4 regions of the Paenibacillus hamazuiensis genome follow, and region 4 is predicted to be linked to each of the others. Evidence: riboswitches for the same ligand, from Rfam matches in the RefSeq annotation. Region 4 holds a riboswitch; each other region holds the start of a gene.
What was found. A riboswitch is a leader RNA that binds a small molecule or an ion and turns the genes downstream of it on or off. The one in region 4 is predicted to bind cyclic di-AMP.
Positions count from the first base shown of each region.

Region 1: it holds a riboswitch for cyclic di-AMP, as region 4 does, so the genes downstream of both, MYS68_RS28830 (3D domain-containing protein) here and MYS68_RS27370 (hypothetical protein) in region 4, are expected to answer to the same signal.
Region 2: it holds a riboswitch for cyclic di-AMP, as region 4 does, so the genes downstream of both, MYS68_RS14715 (stalk domain-containing protein) here and MYS68_RS27370 (hypothetical protein) in region 4, are expected to answer to the same signal.
Region 3: it holds a riboswitch for cyclic di-AMP, as region 4 does, so the genes downstream of both, MYS68_RS21355 (TrkH family potassium uptake protein) here and MYS68_RS27370 (hypothetical protein) in region 4, are expected to answer to the same signal.

Region 1 is NZ_JALRMO010000001.1:6,575,937-6,579,878, reverse strand. It holds gene MYS68_RS28840 (HD domain-containing protein) at 1-224, shown strand, start outside; gene MYS68_RS28835 (TatD family hydrolase) at 293-1,060, shown strand; cyclic di-AMP (ydaO/yuaA leader) riboswitch at 1,291-1,455, shown strand; gene MYS68_RS28830 (3D domain-containing protein) at 1,795-2,880, shown strand; gene rnmV (ribonuclease M5) at 2,986-3,531, shown strand; gene rsmA (16S rRNA (adenine(1518)-N(6)/adenine(1519)-N(6))-dimethyltransferase RsmA) at 3,559-3,942, shown strand, end outside.
Region 2 is NZ_JALRMO010000001.1:3,322,261-3,326,202, reverse strand. It holds gene MYS68_RS14725 (hypothetical protein) at 1-340, shown strand, start outside; gene MYS68_RS14720 (polysaccharide deacetylase family protein) at 395-1,099, opposite strand; gene MYS68_RS14715 (stalk domain-containing protein) at 1,223-2,038, opposite strand; cyclic di-AMP (ydaO/yuaA leader) riboswitch at 2,038-2,178, opposite strand; gene MYS68_RS14710 (hypothetical protein) at 2,352-2,858, opposite strand; gene MYS68_RS14705 (SPL family radical SAM protein) at 2,937-3,878, opposite strand.
Region 3 is NZ_JALRMO010000001.1:4,957,369-4,961,310, reverse strand. It holds gene MYS68_RS21360 (CPBP family intramembrane glutamic endopeptidase) at 1-1,432, opposite strand, end outside; cyclic di-AMP (ydaO/yuaA leader) riboswitch at 1,654-1,800, shown strand; gene MYS68_RS21355 (TrkH family potassium uptake protein) at 1,872-3,239, shown strand; gene MYS68_RS21350 (potassium channel family protein) at 3,282-3,942, shown strand, end outside.
Region 4 is NZ_JALRMO010000001.1:6,301,471-6,305,412, reverse strand. It holds gene MYS68_RS27375 (MFS transporter) at 1-940, shown strand, start outside; cyclic di-AMP (ydaO/yuaA leader) riboswitch at 1,017-1,158, shown strand; gene MYS68_RS27370 (hypothetical protein) at 1,332-1,658, shown strand; gene MYS68_RS27365 (DeoR/GlpR family DNA-binding transcription regulator) at 2,147-2,908, shown strand; gene MYS68_RS27360 (zinc-binding dehydrogenase) at 2,992-3,942, shown strand, end outside.

The DNA of each region.
Region 1 (3,942 bases), 270 kb from region 4:
TGTCGTATGATGTGTACCGTCCCGGCGAAAATGACGAAAAATTGCCGATACTGCTGCTCGATCAACGCGACGTTCTGACGGAAATTTCCCGCAAGTCGGAAATTGTCCGGTCCATCAGCGGCATTCAACTGGGCAAATATCATTTGTACTATCCGGCCGAGCTGGCGGAGCGGCACACCGATCTGATTCCCCGCGAATTGCATAAGCTGTTCGATCCGGAATGAGACTTCGTTTAAGTAAAGGAGAACCAAATTAGCGCTAAACATTATAATAGAAAAAAAAGGAGAACCGCATGCTCATCGACACGCATACACATCTGAACGCCCGCCAATTCGATGAAGATCGACAAGAGGTCATCGAGCGGGCGATTCAGAACGGAATAAGTCGAATCGTTAATGTCGGATTTAATCGGGAAACGATCCCTTCCTCCATTCAGCTCGCCGAACAATACGAATTCATCTATTCGACCGTCGGGTGGCACCCGACCGATGCGGTCGATATGACGGAGGAAGATCTTGCCTGGATCGAATCGCTTTGCAGCCATCCCAAGGTGGTGGCGATCGGCGAGATCGGTCTTGATTATTATTGGGACACGTCTCCCAAAGACGTACAGCATCGGGTGTTTCGCGAACAAATTCGGCTTGCCCGCAAGGTAGGCAAGCCGATCGTCATACATAACCGGGACGCTCATCAGGACATCGTAAAAATCCTGCAGGAAGAGAAGGCCTCCGAAGTCGGAGGAGTGATGCACTGCTTCTCGGGCAGTTGGGAAACGGCCAAGCAATGCCTCGATATGAACTTCTACATTTCGTTCGGCGGGCCGATTACATACAAAAATGCCAAACAGCCAAAAGAAGTGCTCGCCCAGGTGCCGATGGACCGATTGCTCATCGAGACGGATGCCCCGTATTTGACTCCGCATCCTTTTCGAGGAAAGCGCAACGAGACCGGTTATGTGCGTTTGGTTGCCGAAGCCGCTGCCGAAATTAAGGGCATTCCGCTGGAAAATTTGGCTCACGTTACCACGGTAAACGCCATTACATTATTCGGGATTCGTTAAGTTTTTGTGTGGGTAAAGGGTGCCCTTTTTTGTTCGCAATTGAGATATACGGAGAAATAATGAGTATTTGTGGGGTTAACGCCAGAAAAAAGTGGATTATATTCGATCAATTGGCTGAAAATGATCTAATTTTCCAAAAATACGCCTTGATTTGCCGAGTTTGTATGCTTTACAGTTCCGGCGATACGGCGTAAACTACACAATAACAAAACCAAATTACCATTTACCATTTTTCCAGAACGCTGAGTTTCCAAGTGGGAAACGGGGGAACCAATCGGCGGCAAGCCGGTTCATTTTTTTGGGGTGAATCCTGAGCATTCCTCAATGCTTTGGGTAGGGCGACTCTCACGCCCGAATCCGTCAGCTAACCTCGTAAGCGTAACGAGAGAGGTAACGATTGTCGTGTCTGTTTGAATTTGCTTGCAATTTCAAAGTCACGGGAAGAGTCCTCTTTCCTGTGGCTTTTTTGTTGCCATTTTTGGCTATACGATTGAGAGGGTATTTTGTCCATGCCTTTCTAAAGGGCGGACGCCAAGGAGGTGGCGGCTGCAGTTATCCCAAGCGTACACGAGTTGCTGCGGGAAATTCAGTTAAATTATTCACAAAATGCAAAACAAATTTCCATAGTCGCGTCAGATGAAATCATGCGTTACACTCGGGTGGCGGGGCTTTGAAGGAGGACCGAACAAGTGGGCTCAATCCAAACGGAAACCCATGTAAGACGATCATCCAGCATGTCCTTCGCATTGCGATGGAAGCATGAAAACATGAGATCGATTCTCATTGTAGCGGCATTTTCGATCGCTATGACTTTCATGTTCATGATGTTGTTATACGGGACCGCAATCAAGCGGGTTACCGTGGTTGTTAACGGCCAAGAATCCGTTGTCCAGACAAGACAATGGGAACTGAGCCGGCTGCTGGATGAACAAAATATCCAGGTCGGGGAACACGACCGCATTTCCGTTCCGCTTACGGCAAGTCTCAAAAACGGAGACCGGATCGTCATCGACCATACGAAGCCCGTTCAGCTTACGGCGGATGGGGAAACGAAGACGGTATATACGACGGGGCAAACGGTAGAGAGCGCGCTGAAGGATTTGAATATTTCCGTTGGGGAGCTGGATAAAGTGATTCCTGCCGCCGACACCGCGCTTGCGGACAATGCAGCCATTCAAGTGGTGCGTGTGAAGAAAGAAACCGAGGATTTTACCGAAACGATCCCTTACGAAGTGGTTAAAAAGAATGATGCCCAACTGCTCAAGGGCAAAGAGCAGACCGTTCAGGAAGGCCAGGAAGGCGTCGTCCTGAAGACGAAAGAAAAGGTGTACGAAGACGGCAAACTTGTTTCCGAGGAAATTGTCAAAGAAGAAGTACAATCCGAAAGCGTCAATAAAGTGGTGGCCGTCGGCACGAAAAATCCGGTTATTGCCTTATCCGCTTCTTCTCCCAATATGGACGAAGTGACGAAAAGCGGGGTTACATTTGGATATAAGCAAATTGTCAAAAACATGACGTTGACCGCCTACACGGCAAGTGCAGGTGGCAAAAGTGCCAATCATCCGCAATACGGGCTCACCTCGACGGGGACCCGCGTGACGGAAGGGCGTACTATCGCCGTAGACCCGAAGGTCATTCCTCTTGGATGGTGGGTGTATATCGAAGGTCTCGGTTTCCGCAGAGCAGAAGATATCGGCAGCGCAGTAAAGGGGAACATCATCGACGTTTACTTCGATAGCGCCGATTACGCGACAAAATTTGGAACTAAACGCGGATATACCGTGTATATCATCGGTCCGAAGAAGCCGACCGCAGATTAACGGCTGCCGGATTTGGGGTATACTGATGCATATAGATAACGAGAAGTCGGGAAGAGGCTGAGCGCCTCTTCTTTTTCGCTTTGCAGGAGAGGACGAGCATGGGTTATGATCAAGGAAATCATTGTTGTGGAGGGTAAGGACGATACGGCGGCCATTCGGCGGGCCGTGGAGGCGGAAACGATCGAAACCGGCGGATCGGCGATCAATAAGGACGTCATCCAAAGGATTCGGCTGGCTCAGCAGCGCAGGGGAGTCATCGTGTTTACAGACCCGGATCATGCGGGCGAACGGATCCGCAAGATCATAACGGCCAAGGTGCCGGGATGCAAGCATGCTTTCCTGCCGCAGGAGCAGGCGGAGAAGAACGGCGACATCGGGGTGGAAAACGCCTCGCCTGAAGCGATCCGGTATGCCCTCTCGCACGTACGGACCGATTATGAAGCGGGCGGCACGGAAATCAGCTGGAGCGACCTGATCGACGCGGGGCTGATCGTTCACCCCCAGGCGGCGGCCAGAAGGCTGGAAGCCGGCAAGCTGCTCGGCATCGGGTACTGCAACGGGAAGCAGTTTTTCAAACGGTGCCGGATGTTCCAGATTACGAAAGAAGAGTTTGCGGACGCGATGCGCCGGGTATTGGACCAATTTGAGTAAAGAGGGTTACGGATGGAGACGACAAAGCTGAGCGGCGACGAGCTGATCGCTACGCCGAAACGTACGCAGGATTTGATTCGCAAGCATGGGCTTACCTTGAAGAAAAGCTTGGGGCAAAACTTTTTGATCGACCAAAACACACTGCAAAAAATTGTCGGCGCCGCGGAGCTGGACGCTTCGAAGGGAGCTCTGGAGATCGGGCCGGGTATAGGCGCGTTAACCCAGCACTTGGCGGTGAGGGCCGGAAAGGTCGTTGCCGTGGAGATTGACCAGCGGCTTATTCCCATTCTGCAGGAGACGCTGGAGCCTTACCCGAATGCGACGGTAGTTCACGGAGACGTGCTTGAGACGGACCTTGCGAAGCTGTTTGCCGAGAATTTTCAGGGGGTATCCCGGGTCAGCGTGGTTGCC
Region 2 (3,942 bases), 3.0 Mb from region 4:
TTCCCCGTCCCGCGGCGGCACGACGACGGCCCCGCGTACAGGAGCGGGATATACGACGGGGCCGCGCAACCCGAATACGGTTGGTACCGGGAACCCGCGCAATACGGCTCCCGGCGGAGCGGCGGCAACTCCGGCCCGAACGGGGTTCGGAGGTTTTTTCGGCGGGCTTGCCGCAGGGACGCTGCTCGGCAGCCTGTTTCATCCGTTCGGCTGGTTCGGTGGAGGAGGTTACGGCTATCCGGTCAATACCGGTTTTTCTCTGCTCGGAATTGCCTTTTGGGCGGTTGTTATTTATTTCGTATACCGCTGGGTGCGGAGAAAAATGAAAGGAAATTATTAAAGCCTTCCAGGCGGGCAGTTCGCCCGCTTGAAAGGCTTTTTTTTAATACCCAAACTATTTGCCGTACGTTCGCTGCATCAAATCGGTCACGGTAACGAACTGGTAGCCTTGCTCCTTGAGCTTCGGCAAAATTTGCCTGAGCGATTCCACCGTCTGGCTGCAATCCCCTTCGAGGTCGTGAAACAAAATGATATCGCCGTTATGCACATTACTCAGCACGGTATCGACGATTTTGCGCACACCCGGCCGCCTCCAGTCTTTCGTATCCTGATACCAGGACCACATGACGACGGTAAAATGGTCCTCGCGCGCCAAATCGATCAGCGCATCGTCGTAAAATCCGCCGGGAGGCCGGAACACGTGAGGCATTTGCTCGGTGATGTCGAAAATGACCTCCTGCGTTTGGCGAATCTCCTCCTTCAGCTTGTCGGGAGATACGTTTTTCAAAAAATGGTGATCAAACGTATGATTGGCGATTTCGTGACCCTCGTTCACCTCGCGAATAGCGATTTGCGGGAACGACTGCACCCTTTTGCCCAATACGAAAAACGTCGCCTTGGCTCCATGTTCCTTCAGGAGGTCCAAAATTTGCGGGGTGTATACCGGGTTAGGGCCATCGTCGAACGTCAGTGCGATAAGCTTCTGATCCGTCTCGATATTAAAAACAACCTCGCTGCGCGGTCCCGCGACAGCCGGCGGTGCGCCGGTCAAGCAACCGCAGAGCAATAACACAGCCATCCGAAGTTTCCATGACTTCAAGGCTCCGCCCCCCTTTGTAAGCACATCTCGCCTTTGTATTATCTCATAGGGGAAAATGTCCTTATGCATGACAAAAAAAGCAAGAAAAAGCAGCCGCACGGGGATGCGGCCGCTTTTTCGAGCTTATTTCTTCAACACGTAAATTTTTACATTTTGAATACCAAACTCGGAAGCTTTTTTTTGTGTGCCGGGGACAAAAATGTCGATCCTGTTGCCTTTGATGGAGCCGCCCGTATCCAGCGCTCTGGCCATCATGCCACCCTGCGGAAGGCCGTCATAGCTATAGCCTTCAATATAGACGAGCGAGCCGAGAGGGATGACGTTAGGATCCACCGAAATGGTGCCGATCCGCAGAGGGTTGCCGAAATAATCGACTGCCGCTCTGCCTCCGTTTTCACTGGCAGCGCCGGTGTACGCCGTCGCTTTCGCCTCGACGATTTTATCGTACTTCGGGGCGTACCAGGCCGGAGCGTGATATTGGCCGTCCTCGTTCAAAATCGCGATCCGATTGTCCGGATCCCATTGTACCCGGATTCCCATCGTTTCGGAGATGAAGCGAAACGGAATATAGACGCGGCCGTTCAAAATGCGGGCCTGCGTGCCCAAGCTTACCTTGTTGCCGTCAACGACAGCGGTGGAATCTCCCGTCGTTAAAGCAATTGTTTTCTTTTTGCCGGCGATGGTTAATTTGATTTGTTCGCCCGTCTTTTGCCAATCGATCGAATAGCCGAGCTTGTCCGTCATCGTACGAACCGGAACTTGCAGCTTGCTGTTCTCGTCCACAAAAGGCTCCGCATCGGGAAATTGCACAAGCTCATCATTAACTTGCACCTTCACGTCATCTGCCAAAAGCGGTTCGGCCTTAGCCGGGGCAGGGGCGGACAAATGTAAAGAAACCATCGAGCAGACTAAAACCAATCCTGCTATCAGTTTGTTCAAAGCTTACCTCCTATTGCCTCCGAGGTTAGTTGACGGGTTCGGGAAGAGGTTTCCCTAGCTTGAATAATCTTGCATTCACCCCAATTGCGAAGCGTCCCCCGTACCAATACTTTCCGTATTGGATTCGACACTTTATAAAAAGTACCACAGTACCCGAATGGTTTCAATGTATAAAATGTGCCAATTGCTTCCTATAATCACCAATTCGTCTGAAGGCAGACATTTAACCCGGCTGCATTGTCTTTTATAGGCGGCTGCAAATGGAAAACAGCTCCCTTAAAGGCAGGAAGCTGTTTTCGAAAGGGATCGGTTATTATCCGCGGTTTTCGCCCGCCCTTCCCCGGTTGAACAAGCCCAGCAAGCCGAGCAGCCCAAGCCAGCCGACCCAATCGTAATTGGTCCGGTTATCCACAGAGGTGGCGGTGTAGCTGTTATCGCGATACGCGGTTCCGCGCTGGCCTCCGTACGTGATGCCGGTAACGGAGCCGTCGGCGGCATATCCGATCGAATTGGGCCGGATGTTATCCCCTCCTGCATACCCGGTCCCCTGCTGGGCGGCAAAATTGCGGACCGGCGTCGCATCGGTGCCGCGGTTGCCGAGACCGGCAGGCCCTGTTCCGTTATTGCCGAAAGTGCCCAAATGACCCGCCGTACCGAGCGAACCGTACGGCGTGTAATCGCTATTGTTCGTGACGACATTATTGCGGGTGGTTGAAGCGGAGGAAGCCGTATTTGCAGAAGCCGATTCCGCGGATATGACCGTCATCGGCAAACCTGCCATGAGCAGCACGGCGATAGCAACGCTTTTCAATGCGTTCATGAAAGTCGCTCCTTTATTAAGATTAGGTACACCTATATCTTTTTTCAGGAAGCGGCTGCTTATGCGAACGGGCGATGTTTAAAAAGCGAAGCTGAGCTGCACCGGTTTCTCTTCGGACGCTTCGTCTTCGTCGCCTTCCCGTCCCGAGTACGGTTCGTACGAGATGAATCCGTACTCTTCCAATAAGGTGTTGACGCGGGCGATTCCTTCTTTCCGGTAATCGGCGGGCAAATAAGGAGACGATGCGTAAAAACGAGCATACTCCTCCACCAGGTGTGGGTAGCCGGTACGCAAGGTCTGGAAAAACCAGACTTTGACATCCCGGGTATTCAGGCGTAAATACGACGGCATGACAAAGCGCGGCGCATAAGAGCGGGCTTCGCCGAGCAGCCGGCGCAGCTCGTCCTCCGTATCCATCAAAAGCGGCAAAATCGGAGCCATAAAAATTCCCGCTCGGATACCCATCTCTCCCAGCCGGCCGATCGTTTTCAGCCGTTCAAGCGGGGAAGGGGTGAACGGCTCGAAGTCCCGCCATATTTTAAGATTGAGCGTATTGAGGCTTATATTGACAGTAGCGTCCGGGATCGCTTGAAGCAAATCGATGTCGCGTAATATGAGCGGAGAGCGCGTCGTCACGCTGACCGGGACTCCGTAGCGGGCGAACAACTCCAGCGCTTGCCGGGTCAGCCGGGCTTTCGCCTCCACCGGCTGGTACGGGTCGGTCGCCGTGCCGACGGCGACTTTGCCGAACTTCTTTAACCCGCCGCGGCTTCTTGCCGCTTTCCGCAGCTGCTCTTCCAGCGCCTCGGGCACGTTTTCCTTGATAAAAATATGCTTTTGGAACGTATCGTCCGTCTCCATGCCGAGAAACGAATGGGTGGAGCGGGCATAGCAAAAGCTGCAGCCATGCTGGCAGCCGCGATACGGATTGAGCGACCAGGAAAAAGGCATGGAAGGGGCCGTTACTTGGTTCAAAGCGGTTTTCGAGCGGATATGTTCAAAGGTTACCGGTTTGCTCATCGTTTTCCACCTCATAATAGCGAATATATGTTCGTATTTAATGTATCTTATCCGAACGGTTTTA
Region 3 (3,942 bases), 1.3 Mb from region 4:
CGGTGATGAAGCCGAACCGCAGGAAAGCGTAGCCGAAGATGAGGCCGATGATCGTCACCTCGACAAACCGCGTGTATACCGGGTAAATCGGGTACTGCGTATGGCTGAGCGCCCAGATCATGCTCGGAATAAGTACCGCCAGGAAGCGGTTTTTGACGATGCGCTGGAACATGGCGATGCCGAATAACCGGTAGGTCGCTTCCTCGGAAATCGCCGCAGCCCACGCCATCAACGGGAACAACCCGGGCGCGAGCATATTGTAGACGGAATCGCTCGGATCGTTGACCGCCCAAACATGGAATTTTTTCTCCGCGATAAAAAACAGCATTTGCTGCACGCCCAGGATGAAAAGGCACAGCAGGTAGCCGCGCCCCATACCGCCCAGCACTTCCCGGCCGAAGGACGGCTCCGTCCAGTGAAGCCACGCGTTCCAGCCGCGGCTTTGCCACATTTCCCGCCCGGCGAGCAAGGAGACATACAAGGCGGCGGCCATCAGAAACACGATAAAATTCATGAAAAAGAGCGAGGTAACCGCCTCCCATCCGTCCAGACGGTCGCCGTATCCCGTTTTGAACGCTGGATACATATTGATGTTGTTGGTAATATAAACGGTGCTGAAAATAACGGTCAGCAGCAGGCCATGGTGAAACGTAATATATTTGCGGTACTTGACGACGGCGTATACCGCAAATAATACCATAAGCAGCGTAAAAGTGAGACTGATCCGGGTCATCAGCGAGGCGGATTCGTCCTGCTCGTCCTGCCATGTCTCGTAAGACTCCGGAACGCTGAACTGCGGAGCCAGCCGGACGACCTCCCTGTTTTGAACGGCCACGTGAACCTGCAACTTCGATTCGCCGATCGTTTTCGTTCCGCTTTCGAATATGTACGAGCCGTCCTCCGGAGATTGCTTCAAATACCGCAGATCGTTCAGGTCGTATCCGTGTTTGGCCAGTGCCTGCTCGGCCAGCTTTTTCCGGTCAGCGGTATCAACGTCCGCTCGTTTGGCGGCTTTCGGAATGTCCTTGCTCCACGCGGTCACATGGCCGTTCGTAAAGTTTACCTCGACGTAATATCGCTCCCCGCTGCCCGGCACATAGGCCTCCACCTCGAAAAAATCAAGCGGAAATTCGGCGATCCATTTTTTCTCGTAATCATCGTATAAATCCGCTTTTTGCAAATACCCGCTGAACGTTTTGCGGGACTGATAGGCGACGAACGTTTCCGGTTTCCCCGAAATTCCATACTCGGACTTTAAAAAGGCGGCTGCGGCATCGGCCGCTTCCCGCTTGCTGATGGAAGGAACATCCGCCGCCTGACGCTCCGTTTCCGTGGTTTCTCCGCTCTGCGAAAGGAGAGCGACCGCCGTATACAGCAGGATGCCGGCAAGCGCCAGCATAAGCAGCCGACGGTTGAATAAAAGGGTAGCCATGAATTACTCCTTCGAAAAAATAGTCGATTTTTGCGTTTCGGCTTCTTGTCAGATTATCTCATTTTTAAACAGATAATAAAAGCATGCGGAGGCAAATCGCCGAAAAGCAAAGCGAGCCCCTTCCCGGTCTTCTCTAAAATATGCATTTGATCGGAATATCAAACCAAATGAATGAAAAATGACTTTGAGCTTTCACAATAAAGCGCATATAATTCATATCAATTGAATAAAAGCCGAATTTCTTTTGGAAAACGGGGGAACCATGAGTAATGGGGTGAATTTGGCAAGAAGCGGAATCGCTTGACGCCGATAGGGTGCCTGAAACCCGAACCCGACAGCTAACCTCGTAGGCTTTTTTATCAGGAACCAACCATAAGCGGGCATTGGATTTCCAGTGTCTTTTTTGTTTGCCCAAAAAAAGCCCGCTTGGCAAAAAAGGATGATGAACTCAGTCGTGGAGAGAACGAGAAAAAAGCTGGAGCTGACTCCGCCGCAAATTTTGGTGATCGGCTTTGCCGTCATCATTTTCGCGGGGGCCTTGCTCCTGACTACGCCGATCGCCACCGCGTCCGGGCAGCCGATGCCGTTTTTGGACGCGCTGTTTACGGCGACCTCGGCCACCTGCGTGACGGGGCTGGTTGTAGTCGACACAGGCACGTATTTTACCAAGTTCGGGCAAATCGTCATCATGCTGCTTATTCAAGTGGGCGGCCTCGGGTTCATGACGATGTCCACCTTGGTCGCATTTATGCTGAAGAAGCGGATCTCTTTAAAGGAGAGGCTCGTCCTGCAGGAAGCGATGAACCAGGGTAGCATGGAAGGGATCGTTCGGCTGATCCGTAAAGTGATTTTCTACTCGCTTACGATCGAGTTCATTGCCGCGGTCATCTTCTCGATCCGCTGGTCGATGGATCTGAGTCCCGGGACGGCGATTTATTTCGGGATTTTTCACGCCGTATCGATGTTCAACAACGCCGGCTTCGACCTGTTCGGTTCGATTACCGGGCCGTTCAGCAGCCTGACGTCGTTTGTCGACGATCCGGTGGTGAACATCGTCGCAATGGGGCTGATCATTCTCGGCGGTCTCGGGTTTATTGTCATATCCGACCTGCTCGAGTTCCGCAAGCACCGCAAGCTGTCGCTGCATTCCAAGGTGGTGCTCAGCATGACCGGGGCGCTTATCGTGATCGGGGCGGTGGTCATCTTCATCTTCGAGTTCACCAACCCGAAGACGCTTGCGCCGCTCGGCTGGTCCGGCAAAATATGGGGAGCGCTGTTCCAGTCGGTTGCGCCCCGTACGGCAGGGCCGAACACGCTGGATATCGCGGGCATGAGGCAGGCTTCGCAATTTTTCATCATCATCCTGATGTTTATCGGAGCTTCTCCGGGTTCGACGGGCGGCGGTATTAAAACGACGACGTTCACGACGCTGATCGGCGCCATGATCGCGATGATCCGCGGCAAGGAAGATATCGTGCTGTTTCGTTACCGGCTCGGAAAGGATCGCATTTTAAAAGCGATCACGATGACGATGATTGCCTTGTTTCTCGTTATATTCGTGTCGATGGTGCTGTCCACGACGGAGCCTCGCAGCTTCCTGATGATTTTGTTCGAGGTGACCTCCGCGTTCGGCACGGTCGGGCTGACGATGGGGCTTACGCCGGATTTGTCGATGGTCGGCAAAATTTTGATCGCGCTGATGATGTTTATCGGAAGGCTCGGACCGCTCACGCTCGCCTACGCGCTGGGGCCGAAAGTGGAAAAAGAGCTTTACAGATACCCGGAAGGGAAAATTACGATTGGCTAGAAAAACGTTTCGGATGAACCGGAAAAAGGGAGATTGTGGGAGATGAAAGGTAGTCAATATGTGGTCATCGGGTTGGGCCGTTTCGGCTCGAGTCTTGCAAAGGAGCTCGTTCAGCTCGGTTATGAGGTGCTAGGCATCGATCAGGACGAGGAAGCGGTCGAAGAAATGAGCGACGTGCTCACGCACGCGGTCGTCGCCGATGCGACGGACGAAGAGGTGCTTCGCTCGCTCGGCATCCGCAATTTCGACTGCGCGGTCGTCGCGATCGGAGACGATATTCAGGCCAGCATTCTTGCGGCGATTTTGCTCAAGGACATCGGGGTCAAAACGGTCGTCGCCAAGGCGCTCTCCGAGCTGCACGGCAAGGTGCTGGAGAAAATCGGGGTCGACCGGGTCATCTTCCCGGAACGGGACATGGGGATCCGCGTCGCGCACCAGCTCGTTTCGCCCAACCTGCTCGATTACATCGAGCTGTCCAAGGACTACACGATCGCGGAGCTGTCCGTACCGAAGAAGCTGTCCGGCTGCACGCTCAAACAGCTTGACCCGCGGGCCAAATACGGCTGCAGCGTCGTTGCGATCAATAAGAAGCACGGCGTCATCATCGCCCCTACGGCGACGGATACCGTTGAAGAACGCGACGTGATGGTCGTCATTGGAACGAACGATCAGATCGAAGAATTCGAAAGCCAGGTCATCCGCA
Region 4 (3,942 bases):
GATCGTCATGCCTCTCGTCGGCGACATGTTCAAAAAAGAATCGGACGTAAGCGAGGGACTCGGGGCGATCGAAACGGCCAATACGTTCGGCAAAGTGCTCAGTCCGATTCTCGGTTCGCTTTTGGCTGCAGTCGTGTGGTATGTTCCATTTTTTGCGATACCGGTATTTTGCCTGGTCTCGCTTGTCATGGTCGGTTTTTTGGTCAAGGTGCCGAAAAAGCGGGAGCAAGAGCCGCCAAGCCTCGGGCGGTTTCTCAAATCGATCAAACAGGTATTTGGGGAAAAAGGCCGCTGGCTTTATGCGATTTTTGCGATCGGCGGCATCTTCATGTTTGTCCTCTTTGCAGCGTTATTTTATTTGTCCCAAATACTCGAAGATCTATATAACATCGACGGTGTTTTCAAGGGGGCCCTGCTTGCGATCCCGACGGCGGCGCTTTGTTTGTCCTCATTTACGGCAGGAAAGTGGATCGGGGAAAACAAGCGGCGGATGAAATGGGTCAACTTTTTCGGCGCGTCTCTGGCAACGGCGGCGATGCTTGTATGCGGATGGTTTCGCAGCGACTCGATCTATATGCTGTTTATTTTCATGACCTTGGGCGGCATCGGTATCGGAATGGCTTTGCCCTGCCTCGATGCGATGATCACGGAAGGGATCGTAAAGGAGCAGAGGGGGACGGTATCCTCCATTTACAGCAGCATGAGGTTTATCGGGGTGGCCGCCGATCCGCCGGTCGCCTCTTTGCTGATGGAGCAAACGCACAGGATGCTCTTTTTTACGATGGCCGGGGTTGGTGTATTGGCCGCATTGCTCGCCATGTTCGCGATTAAACCGAAACAGTACGGAGGGAAACCGAAGCCGCCCCGGAAAAGGGCAGTGTCCGAAGAGTCCGGGAAGGAGTATATTTTCCGGCTGACCAGAAAGGGCGGAGCGGGGTAAGCGGCGGCATTCGTGCTAGAAAGTGATTAACCCAGTAAATATTTAACATATTGACTTGATCGTGGTTGATTTATATGATTAAGTTACGCTTAATTTCCGGATGATCCGGAAAGCGGGGGAACCAACGTTTTTGGGGCGAATCATGCATTCTGGCATGTAGGGGACCATCTTTGCCCGAGCCCGGCAGCTAACCTCGTCAGCAGTGGATGGGTCGCCTTTTTACAATGTGCATATTTTTTTGCATAAAAGACCAGACCCGAATACGGGTCTTTTTTTGTCTCTTTTGGACCCATGGCGGCTTCAGGGTGGTTAGCGTGATTTTTTCGCGCGTGTCCTGGCTGGATTTGGGTCTTTTTGCAGTTTCATCGATTCTTTCATCCGGAGGTGGCGTATGGTCCAGCGAATATCCGCATCTCATCTGCACGAGCTCACCGATCAGCAAAAGGAAAAGCTGCGAACGCAATGGGCTCCCGAAGAAGGGGAGTATATTGCGATTGGCGATCATGAAGAAATGATTTATTACTTAAACGGGGTGGAGAAGCATAAATCGCTCCCGCTATTAACCGTCGGACAAATGATAGCATACCTGACTGAGCATGAAGCTGGTTTTTGCATGCAGCGGGATTCGGAGGAATGGGTCGTACGAATGTCCGCGATGGAGGAAAGGGAGGAAGAATTATGCGATGCCCTGTGGAATGTGATGAAAATCGTGCTGTGACATAACGGGGAGCGGCCGCGGCATCATAATTTCATTGATCATCTCCAACTTACTTCATTTTTCATAACTTCCCCCATCCATTTTGTTTTTCAAGGAGGCTCTGCAGAAGCCTCCTTGAATTACGCAATTCATTATTGCCGATTTCCAGTATAACCCATAAGGCCCGGCGTTTCTATTTTCAACCGCAAGCAGCGGGCAGAACCTCCCCCGCTACTCCCAACAAACGGACAAATAGCACTAATAAAGGACCTGGCGGCGTTTTTTTCGCCAGTTTTCATACCAAGACGCGCGGCATCGCGCCATGAAATGTTTATTTTTGCGCAAATGAATTTGAAAATACGCAGTACGTGCCCCTTTTAAATAAAAGCATATTGACAAGATTGACAGTATGGCGTTACTCTAAAGATGTAATACGAGCATAAATGAACATAAAATAAACAAAAAGAAGCGATTTTGATGTTTGTTTCTGCGGGTGAGGGGTGACGCAAGTGTTGGCGGCAGAAAGAAAGCTGAGAATCGTGGAGCATGTCAGGCAGCACCGTGTCGCTTCCGTGGTGGCTTTGGCCGTCGAATTCGACGTGCATGAAGCGACCATTCGCCGGGATTTGGCGGAGCTTGAGCAGGAAGGACTGCTCAAACGAACGCACGGCGGAGTCATTGTGGAGCAGCTGACGCATAACGAGCCGCCGTTTAACGAGCGTTCGCATGCGCAGCTCGAGCAGAAAATGCGCATCGGCAAGCTGGCGGCCAATCTGGTCGAGGACGGCGAGCATATCATCATCGACTCCGGCACAACGACGCTGCACATCGCCAAAAACCTGGTCCATCGCTCGAATCTGACGGTAGTGACCAACGACATCAACGTGGCGGCCGAGCTGCGCGATGCGCCGGGAGTGAAAGTGACGGTAACCGGAGGGGAGCTGTATCCTTCCAGCTACATGCTGAACGGAATGTTTACCGATCAGGTGCTGCGGTCGCTGCACGTGTCCAAAGCGTTCATCGGCACGCCGGCCATTCATCCGAAGCATGGCCTCATGCATCCCGAAGCCCAGCTTGTGACGGCCAAACAGGGAATGATCGGCGCCGCGCAGGAAGTGATCGTCGTGGCCGACGAAACGAAGATCGGCAAGCTGTCGCTGCACACGGTCGCGCCGAATTCGGCCATTCATACGTTAATTACGAACAAGGAGCTGCCGGAATACGAGGCCAAGCCGTTTCGCGACGCCGGCATCAACGTGCTTCTTGCCTGACCCTTCGGTGAAGCTTTCGCGACCGCTTCGGCGGCCGGAAATTCATATACTTTTACGAATAACATACGGAGGTGTTTCTGTTAGTGGCAAGCTCAACAACCGGCACCGTGAAATCGCGAACATGGCGGTTGACCCAACCGCGCGAGGTTCAAGAGGTGATTGTAGAAAGGGAGCTGCGCAGCGGTTATGTCGCGGTGGAGCCTACTATCGCCAGCATCTGCCACGCCGACCTTCGCTACTTCGGAGGCATGCGCAAGCCGGAAGTGCTTGCGAAAAAACTGCCGATGGCGCTGCTGCATGAAGGAATTGGGACGATCGCGGAAAGCGCCTCATCCAAGCTCCCCAAAGGAGAGAGAGTTGTCGTCGTTCCGAATTTGCCCGGATACCTGCTCCAAGATATCCCTCCCGAAGAATGCTGCCCGGCATGCCGAAACGAAATTGAAGACAACTACTGCTACCGCTCGCAATTTATGGGCAGCGGCTTCGACGGGATCGCCCAAAGCAGGCTTGTCATTCCCGAAGCTTGCGCGATTCCGGTTCCTTCATCAATCCCTGATGAGATTGCCGTGCTCGCGGAACTGTGCAGCGTATCGTACCGGGCGGCGAGAGGAATCAGCCATCTGCTGGATAAAGGCAGCGCCGCGGTATTCGGCGACGGGCCGGTCGGCTATTTGACCGCAGCGATGCTGCACCATGCGTTTGGCGTCGGCAAGGACCGGCTCATTGTGTTCGGTGCCATTCGGGAGAAGCTGGATCAATTCGATTTTGCCGAGACGGAAATGGTGCAGAGCTACGATTTCAAGGCCGGCTGGAAAGTCGACGTTGTGATGGAGTGCACGGGCGGAAGGTTCAGCGAAAGTGCAATTAATCAGGGGATCGATATCTTGAGGCCCGGAGGTCATCTCGTGGCGATGGGCGTCAGCGAGGAGCATGTGCCGATCAATACGCGGGACGTGCTGGAGAAAGGGATTACGATCCACGGCAGCAGCCGCAGCTCGATTCGAGACTTCGAGGATGTGCTGAAGGTGATGGAA